4 regions of the Ruegeria sp. ABV4_181 genome follow, and region 2 is predicted to be linked to each of the others. Evidence: riboswitches for the same ligand, from Rfam matches in the RefSeq annotation. Region 2 holds a riboswitch; each other region holds the start of a gene.
What was found. A riboswitch is a leader RNA that binds a small molecule or an ion and turns the genes downstream of it on or off. The one in region 2 is predicted to bind cobalamin.
Positions count from the first base shown of each region.

Region 1: it holds a riboswitch for cobalamin, as region 2 does, so the genes downstream of both, ACXAC3_RS15825 (CbtB domain-containing protein) here and ACXAC3_RS00135 (DUF1636 family protein) in region 2, are expected to answer to the same signal.
Region 3: it holds a riboswitch for cobalamin, as region 2 does, so the genes downstream of both, ACXAC3_RS05350 (hypothetical protein) here and ACXAC3_RS00135 (DUF1636 family protein) in region 2, are expected to answer to the same signal.
Region 4: it holds a riboswitch for cobalamin, as region 2 does, so the genes downstream of both, ACXAC3_RS15755 (DUF1636 family protein) here and ACXAC3_RS00135 (DUF1636 family protein) in region 2, are expected to answer to the same signal.

Region 1 covers NZ_JBSWTI010000002.1:3,183,460-3,185,651, reverse strand. Annotated here, with positions in the region: gene ACXAC3_RS15830 (CbtA family protein) at 58-756, opposite strand; gene ACXAC3_RS15825 (CbtB domain-containing protein) at 761-931, opposite strand; cobalamin riboswitch at 968-1,174, opposite strand; gene cobF (precorrin-6A synthase (deacetylating)) at 1,218-1,961, opposite strand; gene cobA (uroporphyrinogen-III C-methyltransferase) at 1,954-2,192, opposite strand, start outside.
Region 2 covers NZ_JBSWTI010000002.1:25,486-27,677, forward strand. Annotated here, with positions in the region: gene ACXAC3_RS00130 (ABC transporter ATP-binding protein) at 1-450, opposite strand, end outside; gene ACXAC3_RS00135 (DUF1636 family protein) at 447-803, opposite strand; cobalamin riboswitch at 906-1,113, opposite strand; gene ACXAC3_RS00140 (EamA family transporter) at 1,182-2,147, opposite strand.
Region 3 covers NZ_JBSWTI010000002.1:1,065,233-1,067,424, forward strand. Annotated here, with positions in the region: gene ACXAC3_RS05335 (DNA polymerase III subunit gamma/tau) at 1-312, opposite strand, end outside; gene ACXAC3_RS05340 (hypothetical protein) at 468-728, shown strand; gene ACXAC3_RS05345 (protein-tyrosine phosphatase family protein) at 729-959, shown strand; gene ACXAC3_RS05350 (hypothetical protein) at 973-1,380, opposite strand; cobalamin riboswitch at 1,465-1,684, opposite strand; gene ACXAC3_RS05355 (alpha/beta hydrolase family protein) at 1,827-2,192, shown strand, end outside.
Region 4 covers NZ_JBSWTI010000002.1:3,169,330-3,171,521, reverse strand. Annotated here, with positions in the region: gene cobW (cobalamin biosynthesis protein CobW) at 1-516, opposite strand, end outside; gene ACXAC3_RS15755 (DUF1636 family protein) at 513-893, opposite strand; cobalamin riboswitch at 988-1,194, opposite strand; gene ACXAC3_RS15750 (LysR substrate-binding domain-containing protein) at 1,267-2,151, opposite strand.

The sequences.
Region 1 (2,192 bases), 3.2 Mb from region 2:
CTTGAAGACAAAAAGAAACACACCGGGCGGGACCCGGTGTGTTTTGATGTTCGATAATCAGGCCGTCGCTTCGACGCGCTTGCCTTCGCTCTGCCAGAAATAGCCGGCAAACGCACCGACCAGAACCCAGGCCACCAGACCGATGCCAAAGGCACGCGCCGCGAATAGGGCGCCAATCTCGGTCGGGACCGGCCCGGTGAACACATCCGGTTCGGGGGCACCGATCAGGTGCGGGGCCAGCAGCAGGGCCGCGGCGATGGCGTAGCTGATCAGGTTGCCGCCAAAGGCGATCAGCCAAAGGGCGACGAGCGCGGCTGCAACGGTTGCAAACCACCAGACCTGCCGAACATAGACGTCGGCCGCGGCTACGCCGGGCACTTCGGGGGCAAGCGTGAAACCGGGGGCAAGATGGAATGCGATGAATCCGGCCAGACCCCACAGAACGCCGGTGCGGCCATCAATCCTGTGTCCCTGACCTTCGGCCACCGACATCAGCGCGACCATCACCAGCGCATAGCCGGTATAGGTCAGCATGGTGAAGATGACGCTCAGCGCGTCACGGGTCAGTTCCGAGAACATGCCCGGCAGTTCGGGATGGGCGGAAACGGCCTCGGCCCCGAAATGCACCAGTTCACCGGACTCATAAAGCTCGGCGTGCAGCAAAACAGGTTGCACAAAGACCAACTGCAGCAAGGCGGCTATCAGCCCCGCTGCAGCACCAGCGAACAACGCGCTGGTCAGAATACGACTGAACATGGTCTCAGTGGCAGGGGAAGCCGGTCGCGTGACGCACGTCATGCGCCGCATCATGCAGCGCCGCGGCCTGAACGTGACCGGTCAGCGTGATGATACCCAGACCCAGAACCACTGCGAACATGACCGGAACGAAGCCTGTGCGCGCGGCGGATGCTGTTTTTGTTTGTGTTGCCATCATTTGTTCTCCTCTGCCGCCGCACCCGACGGCCGGTGTTTCGTTTTTCGCCTGGCAGGTCTCCTGGCTTGCGGGTCGGTGCCTCTGTTCGCCTTCCCCCTGAAATCAGGAGTGGCTGGTTGAACAGGGGCTCTCCGCTTACAGTCGCGGGGGCGGCTCTGGAATTGACTGCCGGGGCAGTCGCACCAAATTCCCTCTTAGCATCCGGATGTCTCCGGCAGGACCAGACGTTTCCATTTAGCCGTTATGGCGGCGGTGGCGCAATCGTCATTTACGACCTTTTTGGTCAGTTCCCGCGCTTTTTCAGCAAATAGATATCCATGATCCATCCGTGATCTGATCTCGCCCGCTCCCGGGTTTCCAGAATCTGCCCGGCGACATCGGCCAGAGGGCCTTGGATCAGGATTTCCTCCTGCATGCCCACATAGGCGCCCCACCAGATGTCATAATCCGCCATGTCCAGTTTCTGAAACGAGCATTCGCCATCCAGCATCACAGCCACTTTCGAGGTGCCAACCGGCCAGCCGTCGTCGCGGATGCGGCGGCCTGTCGTGACAGTATAGGGCGCGCCAAGATCGTTGATCGGAATCGCATGCGCCGCGGTCAGCGCCTGCAGGGCGGTAATGCCGGGGATCACGCGTGTTTCGGGCTGCGGCTTCAGCCGTGCCGCGATTCGAAGGGAACTGTCATACAGCGACGGGTCGCCCCAGATCAGCAGGGCGACATGACGGGCTTGCGGGTGGTCCGCGATGGCCGCCTGCCAGCGCAGGGCAATCGCATCGTGCCATTCGTCCACGCCGCGCAGATAGCCATCGTCCGAGCGGCGTTTTGGAATGTCGAAATATTCGATCCTGGGCGGCGTATCCGTTACCTCGGTAATGATCTTTTCCCGCAGCCCGGCCAGATCGGCTTTGTTCTCGCCCTTGCGCGGGATCAGGATCAGATCCGCGGACCGGATGGCATTCGCGCCCTGAAAGGTCACGTGGTCGGGATTGCCGGTGCCAATGCCGATCAGGGTCAGGTCAAACATCGTCGAACTCTGCCAGCGGACCGTAGAGGATCAGGGCCGGGGCCGTACCGACTTCGGCGCTCAGCTTTTCCGACAGCGCGCCAACGGTCGCGCGATGCAGCGTCTGATCGGGGGTCGAGACGGATTCGGCCATCAGCGCGGGCGTCTCCAGCGGCAGGCCATGGGCGTGCAGGGCTTCGACCAGCAAAGGAAACGTGCGTTTGCCCATGAATACCACGGTCGTCGCATCCG
Region 2 (2,192 bases):
CGCGCGCTGTCGCTCACCGCCTGACAGCATCGCCATCCGTTTGTCGGACAACCTGCCCAGCCCGGTCAGGTGCAGAATCCGTTCAAGCTCGGCAGTATGCGCCTTGGCCGAGCGATCCGCGCGGATGGGAATCTGACCCAGAGCGACGTAATCCCGCAATAACAGCCGCCCATCCGGCATTTCCTGCTGACTGACGACGGCTATCATGCGGGCGCGCTCGGTGGCGGACATCTGTTTCAGGCTTCGCCCCCTGACCAGCACGTCGCCCAGTGCAAAATCCGCCGCGCCGCACAAAAGGTTCAGCAACGTGGTTTTCCCTGCCCCGTTCGGCCCGGCAATTGCCAGAATAGCCCCTTCGTCCAGTTCAAATGACGCGCCTTGCAGCAGAACATCACCATTCAGCGCGTAAAATTCGAGATCACGCGCAACAAGAAAGGCAGAGGTCGTCATGAAGGTTCCCCCAATTCAATTCGCGGTATTCGGGAAAGTGTTTTTGTGAACAGCGGGCGCGGTCTGTCGGTGGCATTGGTCCACCCATCGGCGCTGTTCCGGTACTGGTGTGCGAACTCCGCCAACGCCTCATCTTCGGGAAGGGTCCGAATGCCACCGAAGAGATACTGCGCTTTGCCCACCGCCTGAAATCCGACGGTCGTTGGCTGCGCACAGCCCGCCATGCAATCGACGGTGCGGATTGCAAAGCCCGAAGGCAGTCTGGCTGACAGGACGTCGCGCAGCGCATCGACCGTCATTGTGCCCTGACAGGTCGCACAAATCAGAAGAACATGATCAGAAGACTTTGGCATTGCCCGCTCCGCTTGGTCGCAAGCGCGGACAGAAGGTGCCGGATCTGTAAACACGCAACAGACGTGTCATCAAAGCCTCCTTCCAGGACGCCCCGCCCCGGGTTGGTTGAACATATGATGGCAGGTCTCCTGACTTGCGGGTCGATGCTTGGCCATCCTTCCCGGCCCAGAGGGCCAGTGGGTGTTTGGCGTCGCTCACCGCTTACAGTTGCGGGGGCAGTTACGGAATTGGCGCCGAAAGGCAAACCGCACCGTATTCCCTTTTCATCCCTTGGGCGCACCATCGGGAACCATCCGGGGTTTGAGTGCATGAATTCCGGGAATGCGTCAATACGGAATTGAACCGCAGGAACGCGGGCCCGGCGCCATTTGAGCGGATCAGGCCCGGCACGACGCACGGCTTGACTGCTGCGTACGCAAACCTGACTGAACCGACTTGCCGCCGCCCCCTTGTTTGGCGGGTTCAGTCACCGTCGCGGGTGCGTGAATGGCAACGCCTGCCATCACAAGAACCACCCCCAGCACATCAGCCGGATCAGGAATTTGCCGCAGGACAACGACACCGATGATCGCTGCCGACGCCGGCAGCAAGGCCAGCAACAGAGCAAAGCTGGCACGCGGCAGGCGTGCCATGGCAAGCTGATCACAGACATAGGGAATGACCGAGGAACACAACCCGACCCCTATCCCGGCCAGCACAAGCAAGGGTGCACCAAAGGCTTCAAGCGCCTGCAAAAACCCGATCGGGAACACAAAAAGGAACGCAACCGACATCGCAGCGCCGAGGCTCTCAACCCCGCCAGAGGCTCCACCTTGCGAAATCCTGTGCCCCAGGATGACATAAAGAACAAAAAGCGCGCCGTTCAGAACCGCCCAGAACAAACCAACAAGGTCCGTGTCTCGCAGGGAACCGTCCGCCGCAAACAGTGCCGGCACGTCGATCAAAAGCGCCACCCCTGCGACCACGCAACCGAACGCGATAACATTGCGCCCCGTGCGAAGCCCCCACAGCGCAATGCCGACTGTCCCGGTAAATTCGATTGCAGCCACCAGCGCGATCGGCAGCCGATCCAGCGCAAGGTAGAAGGCACAGTTCATCACTGCCAGACACAGGCCGAGCGCGACCAGCAGACACCTCTGTGATCTGGTCGCCATCCTGAATGTGCGCCACGGCTTGGTCATCGGCGCGAATATCAACGCGGCCGAAGTGATGCGAAACCACGCCACGCCAAGCACGCCGACAGCCGGGAACAGAAGCACCGCGAAGGCCGGGCCGAGGTAATGAAAAACAGCTGATACGCCGAACCAGATTTGGGGCGGAAAAGCTTCCGAAATGCGCGACATGGTGCAGGACGCTCTGGCCCGGTGCACAGGGTTTGAGGCTTGATC
Region 3 (2,192 bases), 1.0 Mb from region 2:
CATCTCCATCACGTCGACATGGCGGCCCTCCATGATCGCCACGCAGTGCTCGCACTGCCCGCAGGGTTCGGTCGTGGGACCGCCTTCGCCATCGGGGCCGATGCAGTTCATGCCTTTGGCGATGATCCGCGCGGTGGTGGTCTTACCGGTGCCGCGAATGCCGGTCATGATGAAGGCCTGCGCGATCCGGTCCGCTTCGAACGCGTTTTTCAGCGTGCGCACCATTGCGTCCTGTCCCACCAGATCGGCAAAGGTTTCGGGGCGGTACTTGCGGGCGAGAACCTGATAGGCGGGGCTGGGCGTGTCGGTCATGTCTGCTCTGTCGGATTCGGTTCAGGGATGCAGCGTAGTGACCCCCGCCGCCCGCGTCCACAGCGCGCTTGCGAAATTCGGTTTGCAATGCGGCTTGCGCGTCATAGAAGTGCGGAAGTTGTTGAAAGACCGGTTTTCCGGAAAGGACGCGTCTTATGCCTCGGTTCGCAATCCATGCCTTGCCGGTGGGAAACGGATTGGTTGCGCTGACGCAGATGCCGGGGCGCGACGGAACCTATGCGCGTGATCGTGAGGTGATCCGCGAATGGCGGCCCGATCTGGTGATCTCCATGACAACCGAACGCGAAATGGCGCAGGGCGGAGCCGGCGGATTTGGCCGGGATCTGCGGGACCACGCGATAAGATGGGTGCATTTGCCGGTTGAAGATTTCGGTGCGCCGCCATTGCGAACCTAGATGTTGTGGGAAGAGGTCGGCGCGTCCGTCAAACAGATTCTGTCCCGCGGCGGCAGGGTTCTGGCGCATTGCCGCGGCGGATGCGGCCGGTCCGGCATGATTGCTTTGCGCATCATGGTCGAAATGGGCGAACCCACCGAAACGGCATTGAAACGCCTGCGCGCCGTGCGGCCTTGTGCCGTCGAAACGGATGGCCAGTTGGACTGGGCCGCGCAGGCAGCCCTGCCTTGATTCCGGCCCGGCCTCAGAGCGCGATCTGCCCGGCGGTTTGAGCGACCGGTTGCGGCGCCAGTGCCGACACTTCGAGCATGGCGCAGGGCGGGTTGGCCATAAGTGCCGCAGGAAGCGCCGGGATCGCGGTGCCGAACATCATCTCGGCGTAGTCATCCAACGTTTCGATCGGGGTTTCGGCATCTGTGTCGCAGAACACCCTGATCTGTTTTGCCCGCGCCCGGAACCGGGCGTTGCAGCCCTGCGCGCAGTGGGTCAGTTCGCTGCTGCCTTCGATCTCAAAATCCGGCGTCGTCGCTGGTGCGGCACTTTCCATCGCTTGCGCAATGGCCCGGGCCATGCGGGCCAGCGCCGGGCAGGTCTGGCCGGTTCGCTGACACACGGTTGCGGTGTATTCGTGCGTTTTTGTCTTCCACATCATGTTGCGCCCTCCGCGCGTGGGACGGGGGGCGTGGGTCAGGTATGACAGCGTGCTGACGGCCTGTCCCGGACACCCCGCCCGAGTTTCGGTTTCGGTTCGATGGCAGGTCTCCTGACTTGCGGGTCATCGCTTTGCCGACCTTCCCAGCCTTTCGGCCAGTGGTGTTCCGGCATTGCTCGCCGCTTACAGTTGCGGGGGCAGTCGCGGCCTTGGTCCGTTCCGGTTGTCCGGGCAGAACCGCACCGTGTTCCCTTTTCATCCCGCCCCGTGACCGGGGACGAGAACCATCACGTCATCGCTAGCGGGTGCCGGCGGGTCGAGTCAAGCGGGCTGTGTCAGGGATCAGGCGGACGCAGGGTCATCCTTGATCGGTCTTGACTCGCCGGGGGAAAAGATGCCGACTGAATTCGCTGAACTGAACGGTTCAGATCGTGGATGAGGGCACCATGCTAGACAACTCGCAGGCTGTGTTGACTGAGGATTTTCAGTTTCCCGCCGGCCCGGCCATGCTGTCGGCGCGGTTATACCTTCCCGTGGCCGAACCCAGTGTGGCGGTTGTCATCCATGGCGCGACGGGCGTGCCGCGGGACTATTACAAGCATTTTGCTCATTGGCTGGCGGCCGAACAGGGCATGGCCTGCCTGACCTACGATTACCGCGATTTTGGCCATTCGCTGCGCGGACCATTGAACAAGGCGCAGGCAACGATGGCGGACTGGGCTTTGACCGACATGCCTGCCGCCCGGGCCGAGATGCGGCGCAGGTTCCCGGGTGCGCCGCAATGGAGCATTGGTCATTCCGTTGGCGGGATG
Region 4 (2,192 bases), 3.1 Mb from region 2:
CTCGAATACCTCGGACAGAGGCGTTTCGTGGTCAATCGAGTCGTCGGCCAGACGCTGGGCGTCCACCGCCTCGACATCCGGCGCAAACCGACCGGCGGCCACGGCTTCGGCATCGGCCAGCGCGATCACGCCGTCCACAGTGATTTTCGAACGGATATCGGGCCAGTCGAACGCCTTCAGCAGCGGCTTGGGCAGGGCGAGGCCCGAGGTTTCGATCAGGATGTGATCGGGCCGTGGCTCCAGCGCCATCAGCGCCTCAATGGTCGGGATGAAGTCGTCGGCCACGGTGCAGCAGATACAGCCATTGGCCAGCTCCATGATGTTTTCCGCCGGGCAGTCGGGAATGGCGCAGGACTTGAGGATGTCGCCATCGACACCCACATCGCCAAATTCGTTGACCACGACGGCCAGACGCTTGCCCTGCGGGTTCTGCATCAGGTGCCTGACCAGCGTGGTCTTGCCCGAGCCCAGAAAGCCGGTGATCACAGTGACGGGAAGTTTCTCAAGAGTGCTCATTTCAGGGCTCCAATCGGGGGAATGCGGGCCGCACAGTTTTTGCGGAAATGTTCGGGGCGCTCGCGCCATTTGACCAGACCATCCTGGGTCGCGAGGTACTTGGTGACGCCCTCAACGATGGTTTCGACGTGGTCGGTTTCGTTCAGGTTCTCATAGACAAAGGTCCAGCGTGCGGGGCCACCGCGCAACACGACGGAACAGCCCTGATCGCAGTTCGACAGGCATTCGACCGGTTTCAGGTCTACGCCTTCGGGCAGATCAGCCTGTTCAAGTGCCTTGTGCAGCAGGGTGCCGGGTCGCTGCGCGTCATCTTCGATGGGCAGCCCACGACGGCAAGTGGTGCAGACCAGCAACTCGACAGGTGCGGTCTCGGTCATGTCTCTCATCCCCCCAAATCCTCTTCGCGGGGGACGGGGTTTCATGCGGGCCACGCGTCTGCACATGGACCCGACACCGGAACACCCCGTCCGGTTACATCTTCGGGTGCTGGCAGGTCTCCCGGCTTGCGGATGTCAGAGGCTTCGCTCTGGCAGATGTCCCGCCTTCCCGGCCTTGCGGGCCAGTGGCATTGGGCACCCTCTCCGGTCACGGTCGCGGGGGCGGCTGCGTTTGACGGAGTACCGCTGACGCATTCCCTTTTCATCCTCTTACGAGGACACCAACGCAAGGGACATGCGGCACGGGCAGGGGGGTTGTCAAGCATCAGCAAGGTGTCGAAATGCTCAAGGTCGGAAAAGCGACCTGCCAATGTCAGTCAGCGGCATCCGTACCCAGCCGATCCCGCAACCAGGCGCAAAACAATCCGGCCGCCGCTGTCTGATGCGCAGCCCCCTGTGCGGTGATCAGGTAATGTGACTGGGCAAAGGGAATCGCCGGACCAGCAATCGCGATCGGCGCACCTTGCCGGATTGCATTTCGGGCAAACCGTTCAAGAATTGTGGCGTAGCCCGCGCCCGCCATGACAAGTTGCAGCGCCGCCACCGTTGTATCCACCGAATGCCGGGGTGACCGGTCCGAAGGGGAAATGCCATTGGCCTGGAAATAACGCGCCCAGTTGTCCTCATATCCCAGGATGTGAATCAACGGGCCGTCGCCAATCGTGCCGAGGGCGGGAGCCCCGGCATCGGCCCGGCACACCGGCACCAGTCTTTCCGCCGTCAGCTTCTCGGATTTTACGCCCGGCCAGTCGCCGTAGCCGAGGCGAATTTCGACGTCCACATCATTGGGCGCGATACTGTCGTTCCAGATATGCGACACCAGCCGAACCGGAATGCCCGGGTGCCGGGTGGTGAAGTCCGGCAGTTCCGCCGCAACCCAGTAGGTCGCAGTCGAAATCGCCGCTCTTACCGTCAGCGTCTGACGGGAGGCCGGGCCGAACAGGCTGTTCGTCGACAGGACGATGTCGCCAAGCGCGCGCCGCACCGTCATGGAATAGGACTGCCCCAGTTCGGTCAGCTCCAGCCGCCGCGCGTTTCTGGTGAACAGTTTTTGCCCCAGTTCCGCTTCCAGAGACCGGATATGCAGAGACACCGCCGTCTGGGTCAATCCAAGCTCATGCGCCGCGGTTGTAAAATTCAGATGCCGCGCGGCAGATTCAAAACTGCGCAGCCAGGCGGGGTTTGGCAGGCGGTCCATTTATCACCAAAAAAATCTGACCATTACCTGCATTATTATTC